Regions from separate parts of the Rhodopseudomonas sp. G2_2311 genome, predicted to be linked through region 2. Evidence: predicted binding sites of a transcription regulator. Region 2 holds the regulator's gene; the other holds the start of a gene.

Region 1 (5,650 bases), 220 kb from region 2:
GGCACCAGCCAGTTGAAGAACAGATACGCCACCACCACGATCAGCAGACCGCGGGCGAGACCGAACAGGAAGCCGAGGGTGCGATCGAGCGCGCCAATGCGCGAATCCAGGATCATGTCCGAGATCCGCACCGTGATGATCGACACGATGATCAAGGTGCCGAGGAAGACCCCGGCGATCACCACCACGGCGGCGACCGTCTCGGACGAGAAATAGGTCCGCGCCGTCGGCATCAGTTTTTGGAATGCGTACAGCGTCACCAGCGCGGCGGCGCCCCAGGCCGCGATCGACAGCACTTCGCGCATGAAGCCGCGCACCATCGCGAGCAGCCCCGACACCAACATCACCGCGAGAACAACGAGATCAAGGATGGTAATCGGCATCGGCAGGTCAGGTCCGCTCGGTCAGCACAACGGCGAATCGGCGTGCACGGGGTCGGCACAGGTGACGGTGGTATGGCACGCGGCGCAAGGCGAGAAAACCACCCCCGTCCGCCTCGCCACAGCAATGTTCCGCTGGGTTAAAGCTTGGTGGCCGGATACGTTCAGCTTGCGCGGGCGTTGTATAGCGGCGCGCTCCCGAAACGTCACGCCGCTTCAACCCTCCTGGCGCCGGAATCGCGCCGGTGTTGCATTTGAGGCAGCTTTCGTCCGCGGCGCACCATCGTCGTCACCCCGCCGTGTGCCGCGCGCAGCGATATCCGCCACCAGGCTGGAGAGGCTGCCGACGGATTGCAGCGTCAGCCCCGCATCGCTCGGCGCTTCGCCGCGGGTCTGTTCCGGCAGCACGGCGCGGGCGAAGCCAAGTTTGGCGGCCTCTTTCAGCCGCGCCGGGGTCTGCGCCACCGGGCGCACCGCGCCGGACAGCGAAATCTCGCCGAAATACACCGCATCGGTCGGCAGCGGCGCGTTCGCCAGCGACGACACCAGCGCCGCGGCCGCAGCCAGATCGGCGGCGGGCTCGTTGATGCGCAGGCCGCCGGCGACGTTGAAATAGACGTCGTAGCCACTCAGCTTGACGCCGCAATGCGCCTCGAGCACCGCGAGCACCATCGACAGCCGTGCCGAATCCCATCCGACCACCGCGCGCCGCGGCGTGCCGAGCGTCGAGGGGGCCACCAGTGCCTGTAATTCCACCAGCACCGGCCGTGTGCCTTCGATGCCGGCAAACACCGCTGTGCCCGGCGAGCCGAGGTCCCGCTCCGACAGAAACAGCTCCGACGGGTTGCTGACTTCGCGCAGGCCCAGGCCGGTCATTTCAAACACGCCGATCTCGTCGGTGGGGCCGAAGCGATTCTTGACCGAGCGCAGGATGCGGAACTGCTGCGAGCCTTCGCCTTCGAACGACAGCACTGCGTCGACCATGTGCTCGACCACGCGGGGGCCGGCGATCTGCCCGTCCTTGGTGACATGGCCGACCAGGATGATCGCCGCGCCGGTCTTCTTGGCGAAGCGGATCAGCGCCTGCGCCGAGGCGCGGACCTGGGTCACCGTGCCCGGTGCGGACTCCACCGTGTCGGTCCACATCGTCTGGATCGAGTCGATCACGATCAGCTTCGGCGTCGCGCCTTCGGACAGCGTTGCGATGATGTCCTCGACGGAGGTCTCGGCGGCGAGTTCGACAGGCGCTGAGGCGAGCCCGAGCCGTTCGGCGCGCAGCCGCACTTGGGCGATCGCTTCTTCGCCGGAGATGTAAACGGTGCGGTGACCGGCCTTGGCCATCAGGCTGGTCGCCTGCGTCAGCAGCGTCGACTTGCCAATGCCCGGATCGCCGCCGACCAGCAGCACCGAGCCGCGCACGAAGCCGCCGCCGGTGACGCGGTCGAGCTCAGCCATGCCGGAGGGCAGGCGGGGAGCGTCGTTGCTCTTGCCGGCCAGCGATTCCAGCTTGAACGTCCGGCCGCGTCGCTTGGCGCGGATCGACACCGGCACCGCGTTGTCACCGGCTTCCTCGACCAGCGTATTCCACTCGCCGCAAGCCTCGCACTTGCCCTGCCAGCGATTGAACGCCGCGCCGCAGTTCTGACAGACGAAGGAAGAGGAAGCTTTGGCCATGACGTCCACGTGGATGGGAAGAAAGCGCCCGACACCGAGACGGCCCGGCGACGGCTGAATATGTTCGCTTTTTGTTCCAGATGCAAGTCGCCGCGACCGAGTGAAGGCGATCGTCGGCCACCTTTCACAGGTTGCATTGACCTGGTGCTAACCCGCGGCCGCGATGATCCGCCGCGAACAGAGACGGGGCGAGGGACTGCGCGTGATGATCAAGGCTGCCGATGCCGCGCCGGGCGGCGGACCGACGCTTGGCTGGTGGGCCGCGGCGGCTGCGCTTCTCGTGGTGCTGCTGGTGCCGTTGCTGATGGTCGATGTGCCGCCGGTGCTCGACTATCCCAATCATCTGGCGCGCTACTTCGTGCTGGCGCATCCGGACGATCCTTTCCTGTCGGAGGTGTACGCGCCGCATTGGCGGATCCTGCCTAATCTCGGCATGGACGTGATCGGCGCGGCGCTGCTGAAAGTGTCGAGCGTTCACGTCGGCGGCCGCATCCTGCTGGCGCTCAGCCTGCTGATGCCGGTGATCGGTGCTATCGTGTATCACCGCGTGGTGTTCGGCCGGTTCTCGTATTGGTCGCTCGCCTCCGGCGCCGTCGCCTACAATGCAGTGTTCTTCCTCGGCTTCATGAACTTCCTGCTGTCGCTCGGCCTGGCGCTGATCGGCGCGGCCGCGTGGATCGCGCTGCGCCGGCGTAACCGCAACGTGGCAGCGGTGGTGATCGGCGCTACGTTCGCCGCTTTGACGTTCTTCTCGCACATCTTCGGTGTGGCGCTGTTTGCGCTTCTGATCGGCAGCGAAGAGATGGCGCGGATCGTGCGCGCCCGGCGAGATGGTGCGCCGGTGTTTCGCGAGACGACCGTCTCGGCACTGCTGCTGGCTCTCTCGCTCGCTCCGGCGGTTGCGCTTTATCTGGCGAGCCCGCTTTCCGAAGCGGGCGCCGGCGTCGGGCCATGGCGCGGCCTCGCCAAGCTGTGGGACCTGTTTGCGCCGGTGATGACGACCAGCGAAGTCGTGACGATGCTCAGCGTTGCAGCGTTGTTGATTACGCTGGGGCTGGCGATCCGCGGTGCGCGGCTGGCGCCGGCGTTGCCGCTGACTCTGCTGGTGCTGGCGGTGGGCTTTGTGATCGTGCCGGCGATGTATAAAGGCGGCAGCTTTCTCGACATCCGACTCGCGGTGATGGCGGCCGTGCTGCTGTTCGCCGGCATGCTGCCGCAGCTCTCGTCGCGCCGTGCTGCGGCGGTGGCGGCGCTGGTGATCGCGTTGATTGCCGGGCGCTCGGCCTATGTGGCGTACGACTGGTACGACCATCGCCACGATCTCGCCGAGCTGCGCGCTGCGATCGCGCATGTCGAGCCCGGCGAGCGGGTGCTGATGGCCCGCGGCCGCGAAGTCGATATCATTGCCTCGGCTCAGGCCGGACGCGCGCTGGCCCGCTACTTTCCGCTCGACAATCACGTCGGCGCGCTGCTGACGATCGAGCGGCGCGCGTTCTGGCCGCTGATGTTCGCCGACGCCACGCAGCAGCCACTGGTGGTGAAGCCGGCCTTCGCATCCTATGCGGCGCCGCTCTGCGAGCCGCTTGAGCTATCGTTGTTGATGGAGACGGCGTCGCTGCAGGTCGGGCAGGCGGGGCACCGCTGCAAGACGTATCTCGCCGACTGGCCACATCGCTTCGACGCGGTGCTGATGCTGGAGCCGCCGGCCACGGCGCCGTCGCCGGAACTGTCGCCGGTCTATCGAGGCAACTATGTCGCGCTGTATCGCGTGACGCCGCCGAAGGCCGAGCCCGGTTCCGCTGGCCGCGTTCATGCCGGTGAGCTAAGCTCACCGGTGCAATGACCCCGCGCCGTCACGATAGCGATTACGAACGCCGCAAGTGGCGTCAGGTCGCCGGCCATTTCGGCATGGGCGCGGCGTTCGGCGCGCTGTTCGCCGGCATCGTGCTGTTCAATAATTACTTCGGTCTGTCGAGCGTGATCGCCACCAGCGAGGCGCCGACCCTGGTGCGGATCATCTTCGTGGTCGGCGTCGCCGGATCATTCGCCTTCATGGCGGCGATCACCGGCTTTCTGTTTCTGGTCCACGAGGATTGAAAAGTTAAGCGAGGCCCATCCGCCCTTGCGAGCGAAGCGAAGCAATCCAGCGCAGTGCACTGGGCTGGATTGCTTCGTCGCTTCGCTCCTCGCAATGACGGGGAGAGTTTGTCATTGAAACGCGGCCTCAGCTCGCCGGTGCCACCGGCTCGACCGCTGCCGGTTCGGCCGCCGGCTTGGCGTCGCCGCCTTTGTAGATCCGGGTGTAGCGCCGGCCGAGGCTGGTCAGCACTTCGTAGCCGATCGTCCCGAAGTGATGGCCGAGTTCGTCGACGGTGATGCCGTCGCCGATCAGGGTCGCCATCATGCCGCGGCGCGCGGCGTTGGCGGGCAGGTCGGTGACGTCGACCGCGAGCAGGTCCATCGAGATCCGGCCGGCGATCGGACAGCGCTGGCCGGCGATGATCACGTCGGCGCCGCGGGTGCCGTCGCTCGAACCGGCGGCGCGGAAGTAACCGTCCGCATAGCCGGCCGACACCACCGCGATCTTGCTCGGGCGCCGTGCGCTCCAGGTCGCGCCGTAGCCGACGGTGTCGCCGCGCTCGACGCTGCGGACCTGGACGATCCGCGCTTTCAGATCGACCACCGGCTGCATCGGATTGTCGGCTTCCGGCGTAGGATTGATGCCGTACAGCGCCGCGCCGGGGCGGACCAGATCGAACGCGAACTGCGGACCTCGGAAGATGCCCGACGATGCCGACAGCGACGCCGGCACGCCGGCGAACTGACCGGCGATCTCGCGAAATGCCGCGGCCTGCTTGGCATTGAGCTGATGGTTGACGAGATCGGCGCAGGCGAGGTGGCTGATCACCAGTGTGATGCCATGGTCACCGGCGATGATGCGCGGCACGATGCCTTGCGCCTCGACGACGGTCAGGCCGAGCCGGCTCATGCCGGTGTCGATGTGGAGCGCCGCACCGCCGCGCCAGCCGGTGCGGCGGCAGAACACGTCCCATTCGGCGAGTTCGTACAGATCACCGATTACGGGCTGGCAGTTCAGCTTGGCGAATTCGTCGCCGGAGTTCGGGAAGAACCCATCGAGCACGTACAGCGTCGCCTCGGGGGCGGCTTCGCGCACGACGCGTGCTTCGCTCAGCGTGGCGACAAAGAAGGTCTTGCAGCCGGCCGCGAGCAGCGCCTTGGTGACGGGACCTGCGCCGCAGCCATAGGCGTCGCCTTTGACGACGCCGGCGCATTCGGAGGGGATCGCGGTCTTCTCGAGCTTGCGCCAGTTCGCGACCAGCGCGTCGAGATCGACGGTGAGAATGCCGGTTGCGGCCGCGTTGGCCGCGGCGAACTCAGCAGTTTTGCCCGCCTCCGGCGTCAACAACTCGGCGACGGTGGCGTTCGGATCGGGAAGGATATGCATGGCGCACCTTATGCGTTGCCTGCAGCGCGTTCAACGGCGGCCGGCGCGGCTCAGATCCGCTTCGGCATCAAATCCGTTCGGGCAGATGGCTGTCGTCGGTGAGATCGCTGAAGCGGGTGAACTGACCTTC
Region 2 (5,650 bases):
CGCGCTGCTCACAGGTAAGCGAGACGCGATCTCGACCCCGGTGAACGACGCGATGTTCATCTCCGGTCTCGGTCACGTGCTGTCGATCTCCGGTTATCACATGGCGGTGGTGGCCGGCGTGGTGTTCTTCGCGCTCCGCGCCCTGCTGGCGCTGATCCCGCGGCTGACCGTGACGTTTCCGATCAAGAAGGTCGCAGCCGCGATCGCGCTGCTCGCCGCGGCCTTCTATCTGGCGCTGTCGGGCGCGGAAGTCGCGACCCAGCGCAGCTTTCTGATGACCGCGGTGGTGCTGATCGCCGTGATGGTCGACCGCCGTGCGATCACGTTTCGGACGCTGGCGCTGGCCGCACTGGTCGTGCTGCTGATCGCGCCGGAGGCGTTGGTGCATCCGAGCTTCCAGATGTCGTTCGCGGCCACACTCGGCCTGGTGGCGCTGGTACAGATCGGCATGCCGGCGCTGTTCGCGCAGGCCGATAGTTCGACCGCGGCGCGGGTGGCGCTGTGGGGCGGGCGGGAGATTGCACTGCTGGCGCTGGCTTCGCTGGTCGCCGGCTTCGCGACGATGCCGTACGCGGCCTATCACTTCCACCGCATCACGCCCTATGGCGTGCTCAGCAATCTGGCGGCCATGCCGGTGGTGTCGGCGATCGTGATGCCGGCGGGGCTGCTCGGGCTCTCGGCGATGCCGTTCGGGCTCGATGCGCCGTTCTGGCGGATCATGGAACTCGGGATCGAGTGGATGATTCTGGTCGCCCAATGGGTGGCGTCGCTGCCCGGCGCGGTCGGCCGCGTCACAGCGTTCGGTAGCGGCCCATTGCTCGTCGCCTCGCTCGGTATCGTGATGCTCGGGCTGCTCCGCTCGCCGCTGCGCTGGGGCGGGGCGCTCGGCGTTGTTGCTGCGGTTGCCTGGGCGGCGCTGACGCCGCAGCCGGAGGTGCTGATTGCCGGCGACGGCAGGCAGGTCGCGGTGCGCGGCGCCGACGGCCGGCTGCGCCTGATGCAGGGCGGCGCAGATAGCTTTCGGCTGAAGGAGTGGCTTGCCGCCGATGCCGATTCCCGCGCCGCGGATGCAGCGTCGCTGCGCGCCGGCGTCTCCTGCGATCTGGACGGCTGTGTCACGCCGCTCGCCGACGGACGGCTGGTGGCACTGTCGCTCCGGCCCGACGGGTTCGCCGACGATTGCGCCCGTGCGGTGCTGATCGTCACCGCCGGCCAGCCGCCGCCGGATTGTGCCGCACGGGTGATCGGCCGGGACGAATTGCAGGCGAATGGCGCGCTGGCGCTGCGGCGGAGCGGAAATGATCCAGGGCTGTTCGTGGCGGAGGCCGCCCGACCTCGCGGCCAGAGCCGGCCTTGGGCTCCAGCGGCCGCGACGGACGCGGCTATCTCGACCGAACCTTCAAGCCGTCGCCGTGCGCCGATCGACGCAACGCCGGCTCCGCAGGACCAAGTGGGCGACGAGTAGGGCGCAAAGGCCCGCACGCCGACGACAGAGCGGGCGACCAGCTCTGTCCGCTGCGCGCCTCAATACTTGCGGTACAGCCCGATCAGCTTGCCCTGGATGCGGACGCGGTTCGGCGGCAGGATCCGCACCTCATAGGCGGCGTTGGCCGGCTCCAGCGCGATCGAGGCGCCGCGGCGGCGGAAGCGCTTCAGCGTGGCTTCCTCTTCGTCGATCAGCGCCACCACGATGTCGCCGGTGTCGGCGATGTCGTTCTTCTGGATCAGCGCCATGTCGCCATCGAGGATGCCGGCTTCGACCATCGAGTCGCCGCGCACTTCCAGCGCGTAGTGTTCGCCGCTGCCGAGCATGTCGGCCGGCACGCTGATGGTGTGGCTGCGGCTTTGCAAGGCTTCGATCGGCGTACCGGCCGCAATCCGGCCCATCACCGGCACCGCGACGCTGCCGCGATCGTGGTCATCCTCGGCGGGCGCCGGGCTCGGCGGCCGCACCTTGCCGAGATTGCCTTCGATCACGCTCGGAGTGAAACCGCGGCGGCTGTTGCCGGGCATCCCGCCGGTATCGGGCAGCTTGATGACTTCGATCGCGCGGGCGCGGTTGGGCAGCCGCCGGATGAAGCCGCGCTCTTCCAGCGCGGTGATCAGGCGATGAATGCCGGACTTGGAACGGAGGTCGAGCGCATCCTTCATCTCGTCGAAGGACGGCGGCACGCCGGCTTCCTTCAGTCGCTCGTTGATGAATTTCAACAGCTCAAACTGCTTGCGGGTCAGCATCGGCAAATCCCCAGTCGGCGATGATGTGCCGGTTCGAGGTGCGTTTCGGTTCGGGCCACGAGCCCTTGTGAGAGCGTCATCGTCGCCGAATCTCGAAAACAAATCATGAACGAACACTATCTGTTCGGGGTGTGTTCCGCAACCTCTTAATCGAAATCTAGGATTTTCACGGGTCGCTATAGCGGGAGCTTAAGGATGACGCAGGGTGAACCGGCCGGTGCCGCCGGCGCAAAAGCCGGGCGCACGATCAGCGCTTCCGCGGTCGCCAGCCGTGCCAGCAGCGACGAATCCTGGCTGTCGACCGGAGTGGCGATCTGCCGTCCGGTTTGGTCGCGTGACAGCGTCGCGCGCAGATAGTCTTCGCGCTGATCGTTGGCGGGAAGGTCCGCGCCGAGCAGCGCCGGTTCGCGGACATGCCTTGGCTCGCTCATGCCGCACAGCGCGCGGATCAGCGGCACCATGAACAGCACCGCGCAGACGTAGGACGACACCGGATTGCCGGGCAGGCCGATCACCCGCATCGGGCCGAGATGGCCGTGCATCATCGGCTTGCCCGGGCGCATCGCGATCTTCCAGAACGCGATCGTGGTGCCTTCGGCTTCCAGCGCGCCCTTGACTAGATCGTGGTCGCCGGCCGATGCGCCGCCGGTGGTGACGAGCAGATCGACGCCGAGATCGCGCGCCTGCCGGATCGCGGCCTGGGTCGCGTCCAGCGTGTCGGCGGCGATGCCGAGGTCGATCACATCGGCGCCTTCGGCGCGCGCCAGCGCGCGCAGCGCGTAGCCGTTGGAATAGACGATCTGGCCGGGAGCGGGCGTCGTGCCCGGCATCACCAGCTCATCGCCGGTGGCGAGCATCGCCAGCCGCGGGCGGCGATGCACCGGCAGCGCCGCGTGGTTCATGCCGGCCGCGAGCGCGAGGTCGCGGTCGCTGAGCCGGTGGCCCTGGCGCAGCAGCACCTGGGCTTCCATGAAATCAATTCCGGCCGGGCGGATGTGACGGCCGGGTTTGACGGCTTCGTTGACGGTGACGCGGTCGCCGTCGCGCACGGTGTCTTCCTGGATCACCACGGCGTCCGAGCCTTCCGGCACCACGCCGCCGGTGAAGATGCGCAGCGCTTCGCCTGGGCCGATGCCGATCGTCGCGGGGCGGCCGGCCGCGATCTCGCCGATCACCCGGAGCGTTGCCGGTGTCGCCGCCACGTCCGCAGCGCGCACCGCGTAGCCGTCCATTGCCGACATCGCCTGCGGCGGCTGGGTCCGCAGCGCTGCGAGATCGCGCGCCAGCACGCGGCGGTGAGCGTCCTCGATCGCGACCAGCTCGGTGTCGAGCCCGTGCGCACCAGCCAGCACCGCGGCCAGCGCGTCGTCGACCGGCATCAGAGCCATCGGGCTTCTCCCTCGCAGGCAAGTTGAAATCGAACCGTCATGATCCGGCTTTAGGTGGCGCGCAGCGCCCGCGCAAGATGCGCCCGGCGTCGGCGGTGAGCGCGGCGTCCCGCCGCGTCGGCCTAAATCATTATTGTCGAACCGTCGTCTTCGCCTGTACGACCGGTTCCAGGCATCGAGCGGACGTGGAGCGGGCAGATGGAAGATTTCCCGAAATGGTTCCTGCGGATCATGGTCGTGGTCGGCATCATCGCGTTCGGCTCGGTGTATTGGATGCGCCACGACTGGAGCAAAGGCTGGGCGCCGTCATTTAACGCCGGTGACTACGGCCCGCCGTCCGCATCCGCGCCTGAGCCTGCAGCGGCACCTGTAGCAGCGCCGGCCGCGGCTCCGAGCGAAGCCGCACGGCCTGCGGCAGCGCCGAGCGCACAGGCGAGCCGTGCGTCCACGCCGTGCCAGCCGATCGGCCGCACCGCCAAGGGCGAGCTGGTGTACTCGATGGATTGCCGGGCGCTGCCGGCGCAGTAGCGAACGGTCGCGGCGTTGCGCGCGAGCGCACGCCGCCGTGCTTCTGAAGCGCTAATCGATGATCTCGGCGCCTTCGGCGCTGAGGCGGGCGAGACCGTCCTTCATCTGCTGCACGCGCTCCTGCGAGTGGCCCTGCCACTTGGTCACTTCGGCGACGATGCGCAGCGGGTGCTTCGAGCGATAGGACAGCGTCGGGTTGCCGGGAAATTTCTTGTCGGTGAGATTGGGATCGTCTTCGAACGGGCCGGTCGGTTCGACCACATAAATCCGCTGCGGCGCATCGCCGGCGGCGAGCTCGGCGCCCCAGATCGCAGCGTCCAGCGTGCCGGAGAAATACACCCAGGACAGCGGCGCGACGGTGGTGAAGTTGGACTGGTAGCCGACCACGATCAGCTCGCCGGGACCGAGATCGGCCCGTGTCCCGTGGAAGAACTGACGCACGAACATGCTGGCCGCTGCGGACATGAGGGGCGCGCTCCGGTGTGACTGAACCGACGACAACGACGTCGGTGCGTGTCGGGTTCATCAGCCTCGAGGCTGATACCGCGCGTGCCGCGGTTTCCTTCGCCCCGGCTCACGACGAAGTCGGGCCGGGCGGAAGAGACTTGTCCTAAGTCGTTGCCGGCGCTGGGCCGCCGTCGTCGGCCTTGATCATCACCGGCAGATAGACGCTGGCGAATTCCGGCGGCAGGCGGCGCGGGCGGCCGCTGCTCAGTTCGATGCACACCAGTTGCCAACGCCCGCGCATGATGGTGGCGCCGTCGCGCAGGCGGATCAGCTGGAAGCGGCGTTCCATCACCAGCTTGCCGTCGCTGCCATAGATCCAGGTTCCAAGCAGCAACTCGTCGCCCAAATGGCTCGGCAGCAGGTAGTCGTATTCGCCGCGCCGGATCGCCATCGCCCGGTCGATCCGCTGCCAGTCGGCGAGCGACAATCCGAGCGCTTCTGAATGTGCCCAGCCAACGCTGTCGCACCATCGCACATAGACGGAGTTGTTGGTGTGGTTGAGGCCGTCGATATCGGCCGGCGAAGGCGTCATCGGCAGCGTGAACGGGGCGGGATGATCCCAGGCAAGATCGGCAGAAGCGTTGGTCATCATCACGTCTCGTCGGTCGTCGGTTTCGCGCGCTTACAGCCCGAGCTGATCGAGGGTGCGGGCGACGTCGTCGCTGGAATGCACCTGGACGGCGTGCAGCCCACGCTCGCGCGCGGCTTCGATGTTTTCCGCCAGATCGTCGAAGAACACAATGCGCTGCGGCGCAACGCCGATCGCCTTGACGACGTAATCGTAGGTCTCGCCGTGCGGCTTGCGCATGCCGATCTGCGACGACAGAAACAGTTCGCGGAAGTGCACCAGAAGCTCGGCATAGTGCTCGGAGAAATGCGCGATATGCGCATCGTTGGTGTTGGACAGCGCGTACAGCGGAAGCTGCTTGGCGGCGCGGTCGAGCAGCGGTGCGATGCCCGGCATTTCGCCGATGAAGATTGCGTTCCAACCT

What was found. The regulator LexA, encoded in region 2, represses DNA repair genes until DNA is damaged. The targets are predictions, from matches to a motif close to TGTTCNNNNTGTGTTCNG.
Region 1: the regulator LexA is predicted to act here: its motif matches at 2,116-2,133, upstream of radA (DNA repair protein RadA).

Annotation. Positions count from the first base shown of each region.
Region 1 covers NZ_JAZDRK010000001.1:601,916-607,565, reverse strand. Annotated here, with positions in the region: gene VRZ08_RS02900 (CvpA family protein) at 1-383, opposite strand, end outside; gene radA (DNA repair protein RadA) at 597-2,054, opposite strand; gene VRZ08_RS02890 (hypothetical protein) at 2,260-3,897, shown strand; gene VRZ08_RS02885 (hypothetical protein) at 3,894-4,151, shown strand; gene alr (alanine racemase) at 4,279-5,520, opposite strand; gene VRZ08_RS02875 (replicative DNA helicase) at 5,588-5,650, opposite strand, start outside.
Region 2 covers NZ_JAZDRK010000001.1:386,635-392,284, reverse strand. Annotated here, with positions in the region: gene VRZ08_RS01950 (ComEC/Rec2 family competence protein) at 1-1,465, shown strand, start outside; gene lexA (transcriptional repressor LexA) at 1,525-2,235, opposite strand; gene glp (gephyrin-like molybdotransferase Glp) at 2,412-3,623, opposite strand; gene VRZ08_RS01935 (hypothetical protein) at 3,822-4,151, shown strand; gene arr (NAD(+)--rifampin ADP-ribosyltransferase) at 4,203-4,616, opposite strand; gene VRZ08_RS01925 (acyl-CoA thioesterase) at 4,762-5,250, opposite strand; gene VRZ08_RS01920 (HAD family hydrolase) at 5,281-5,650, opposite strand, start outside.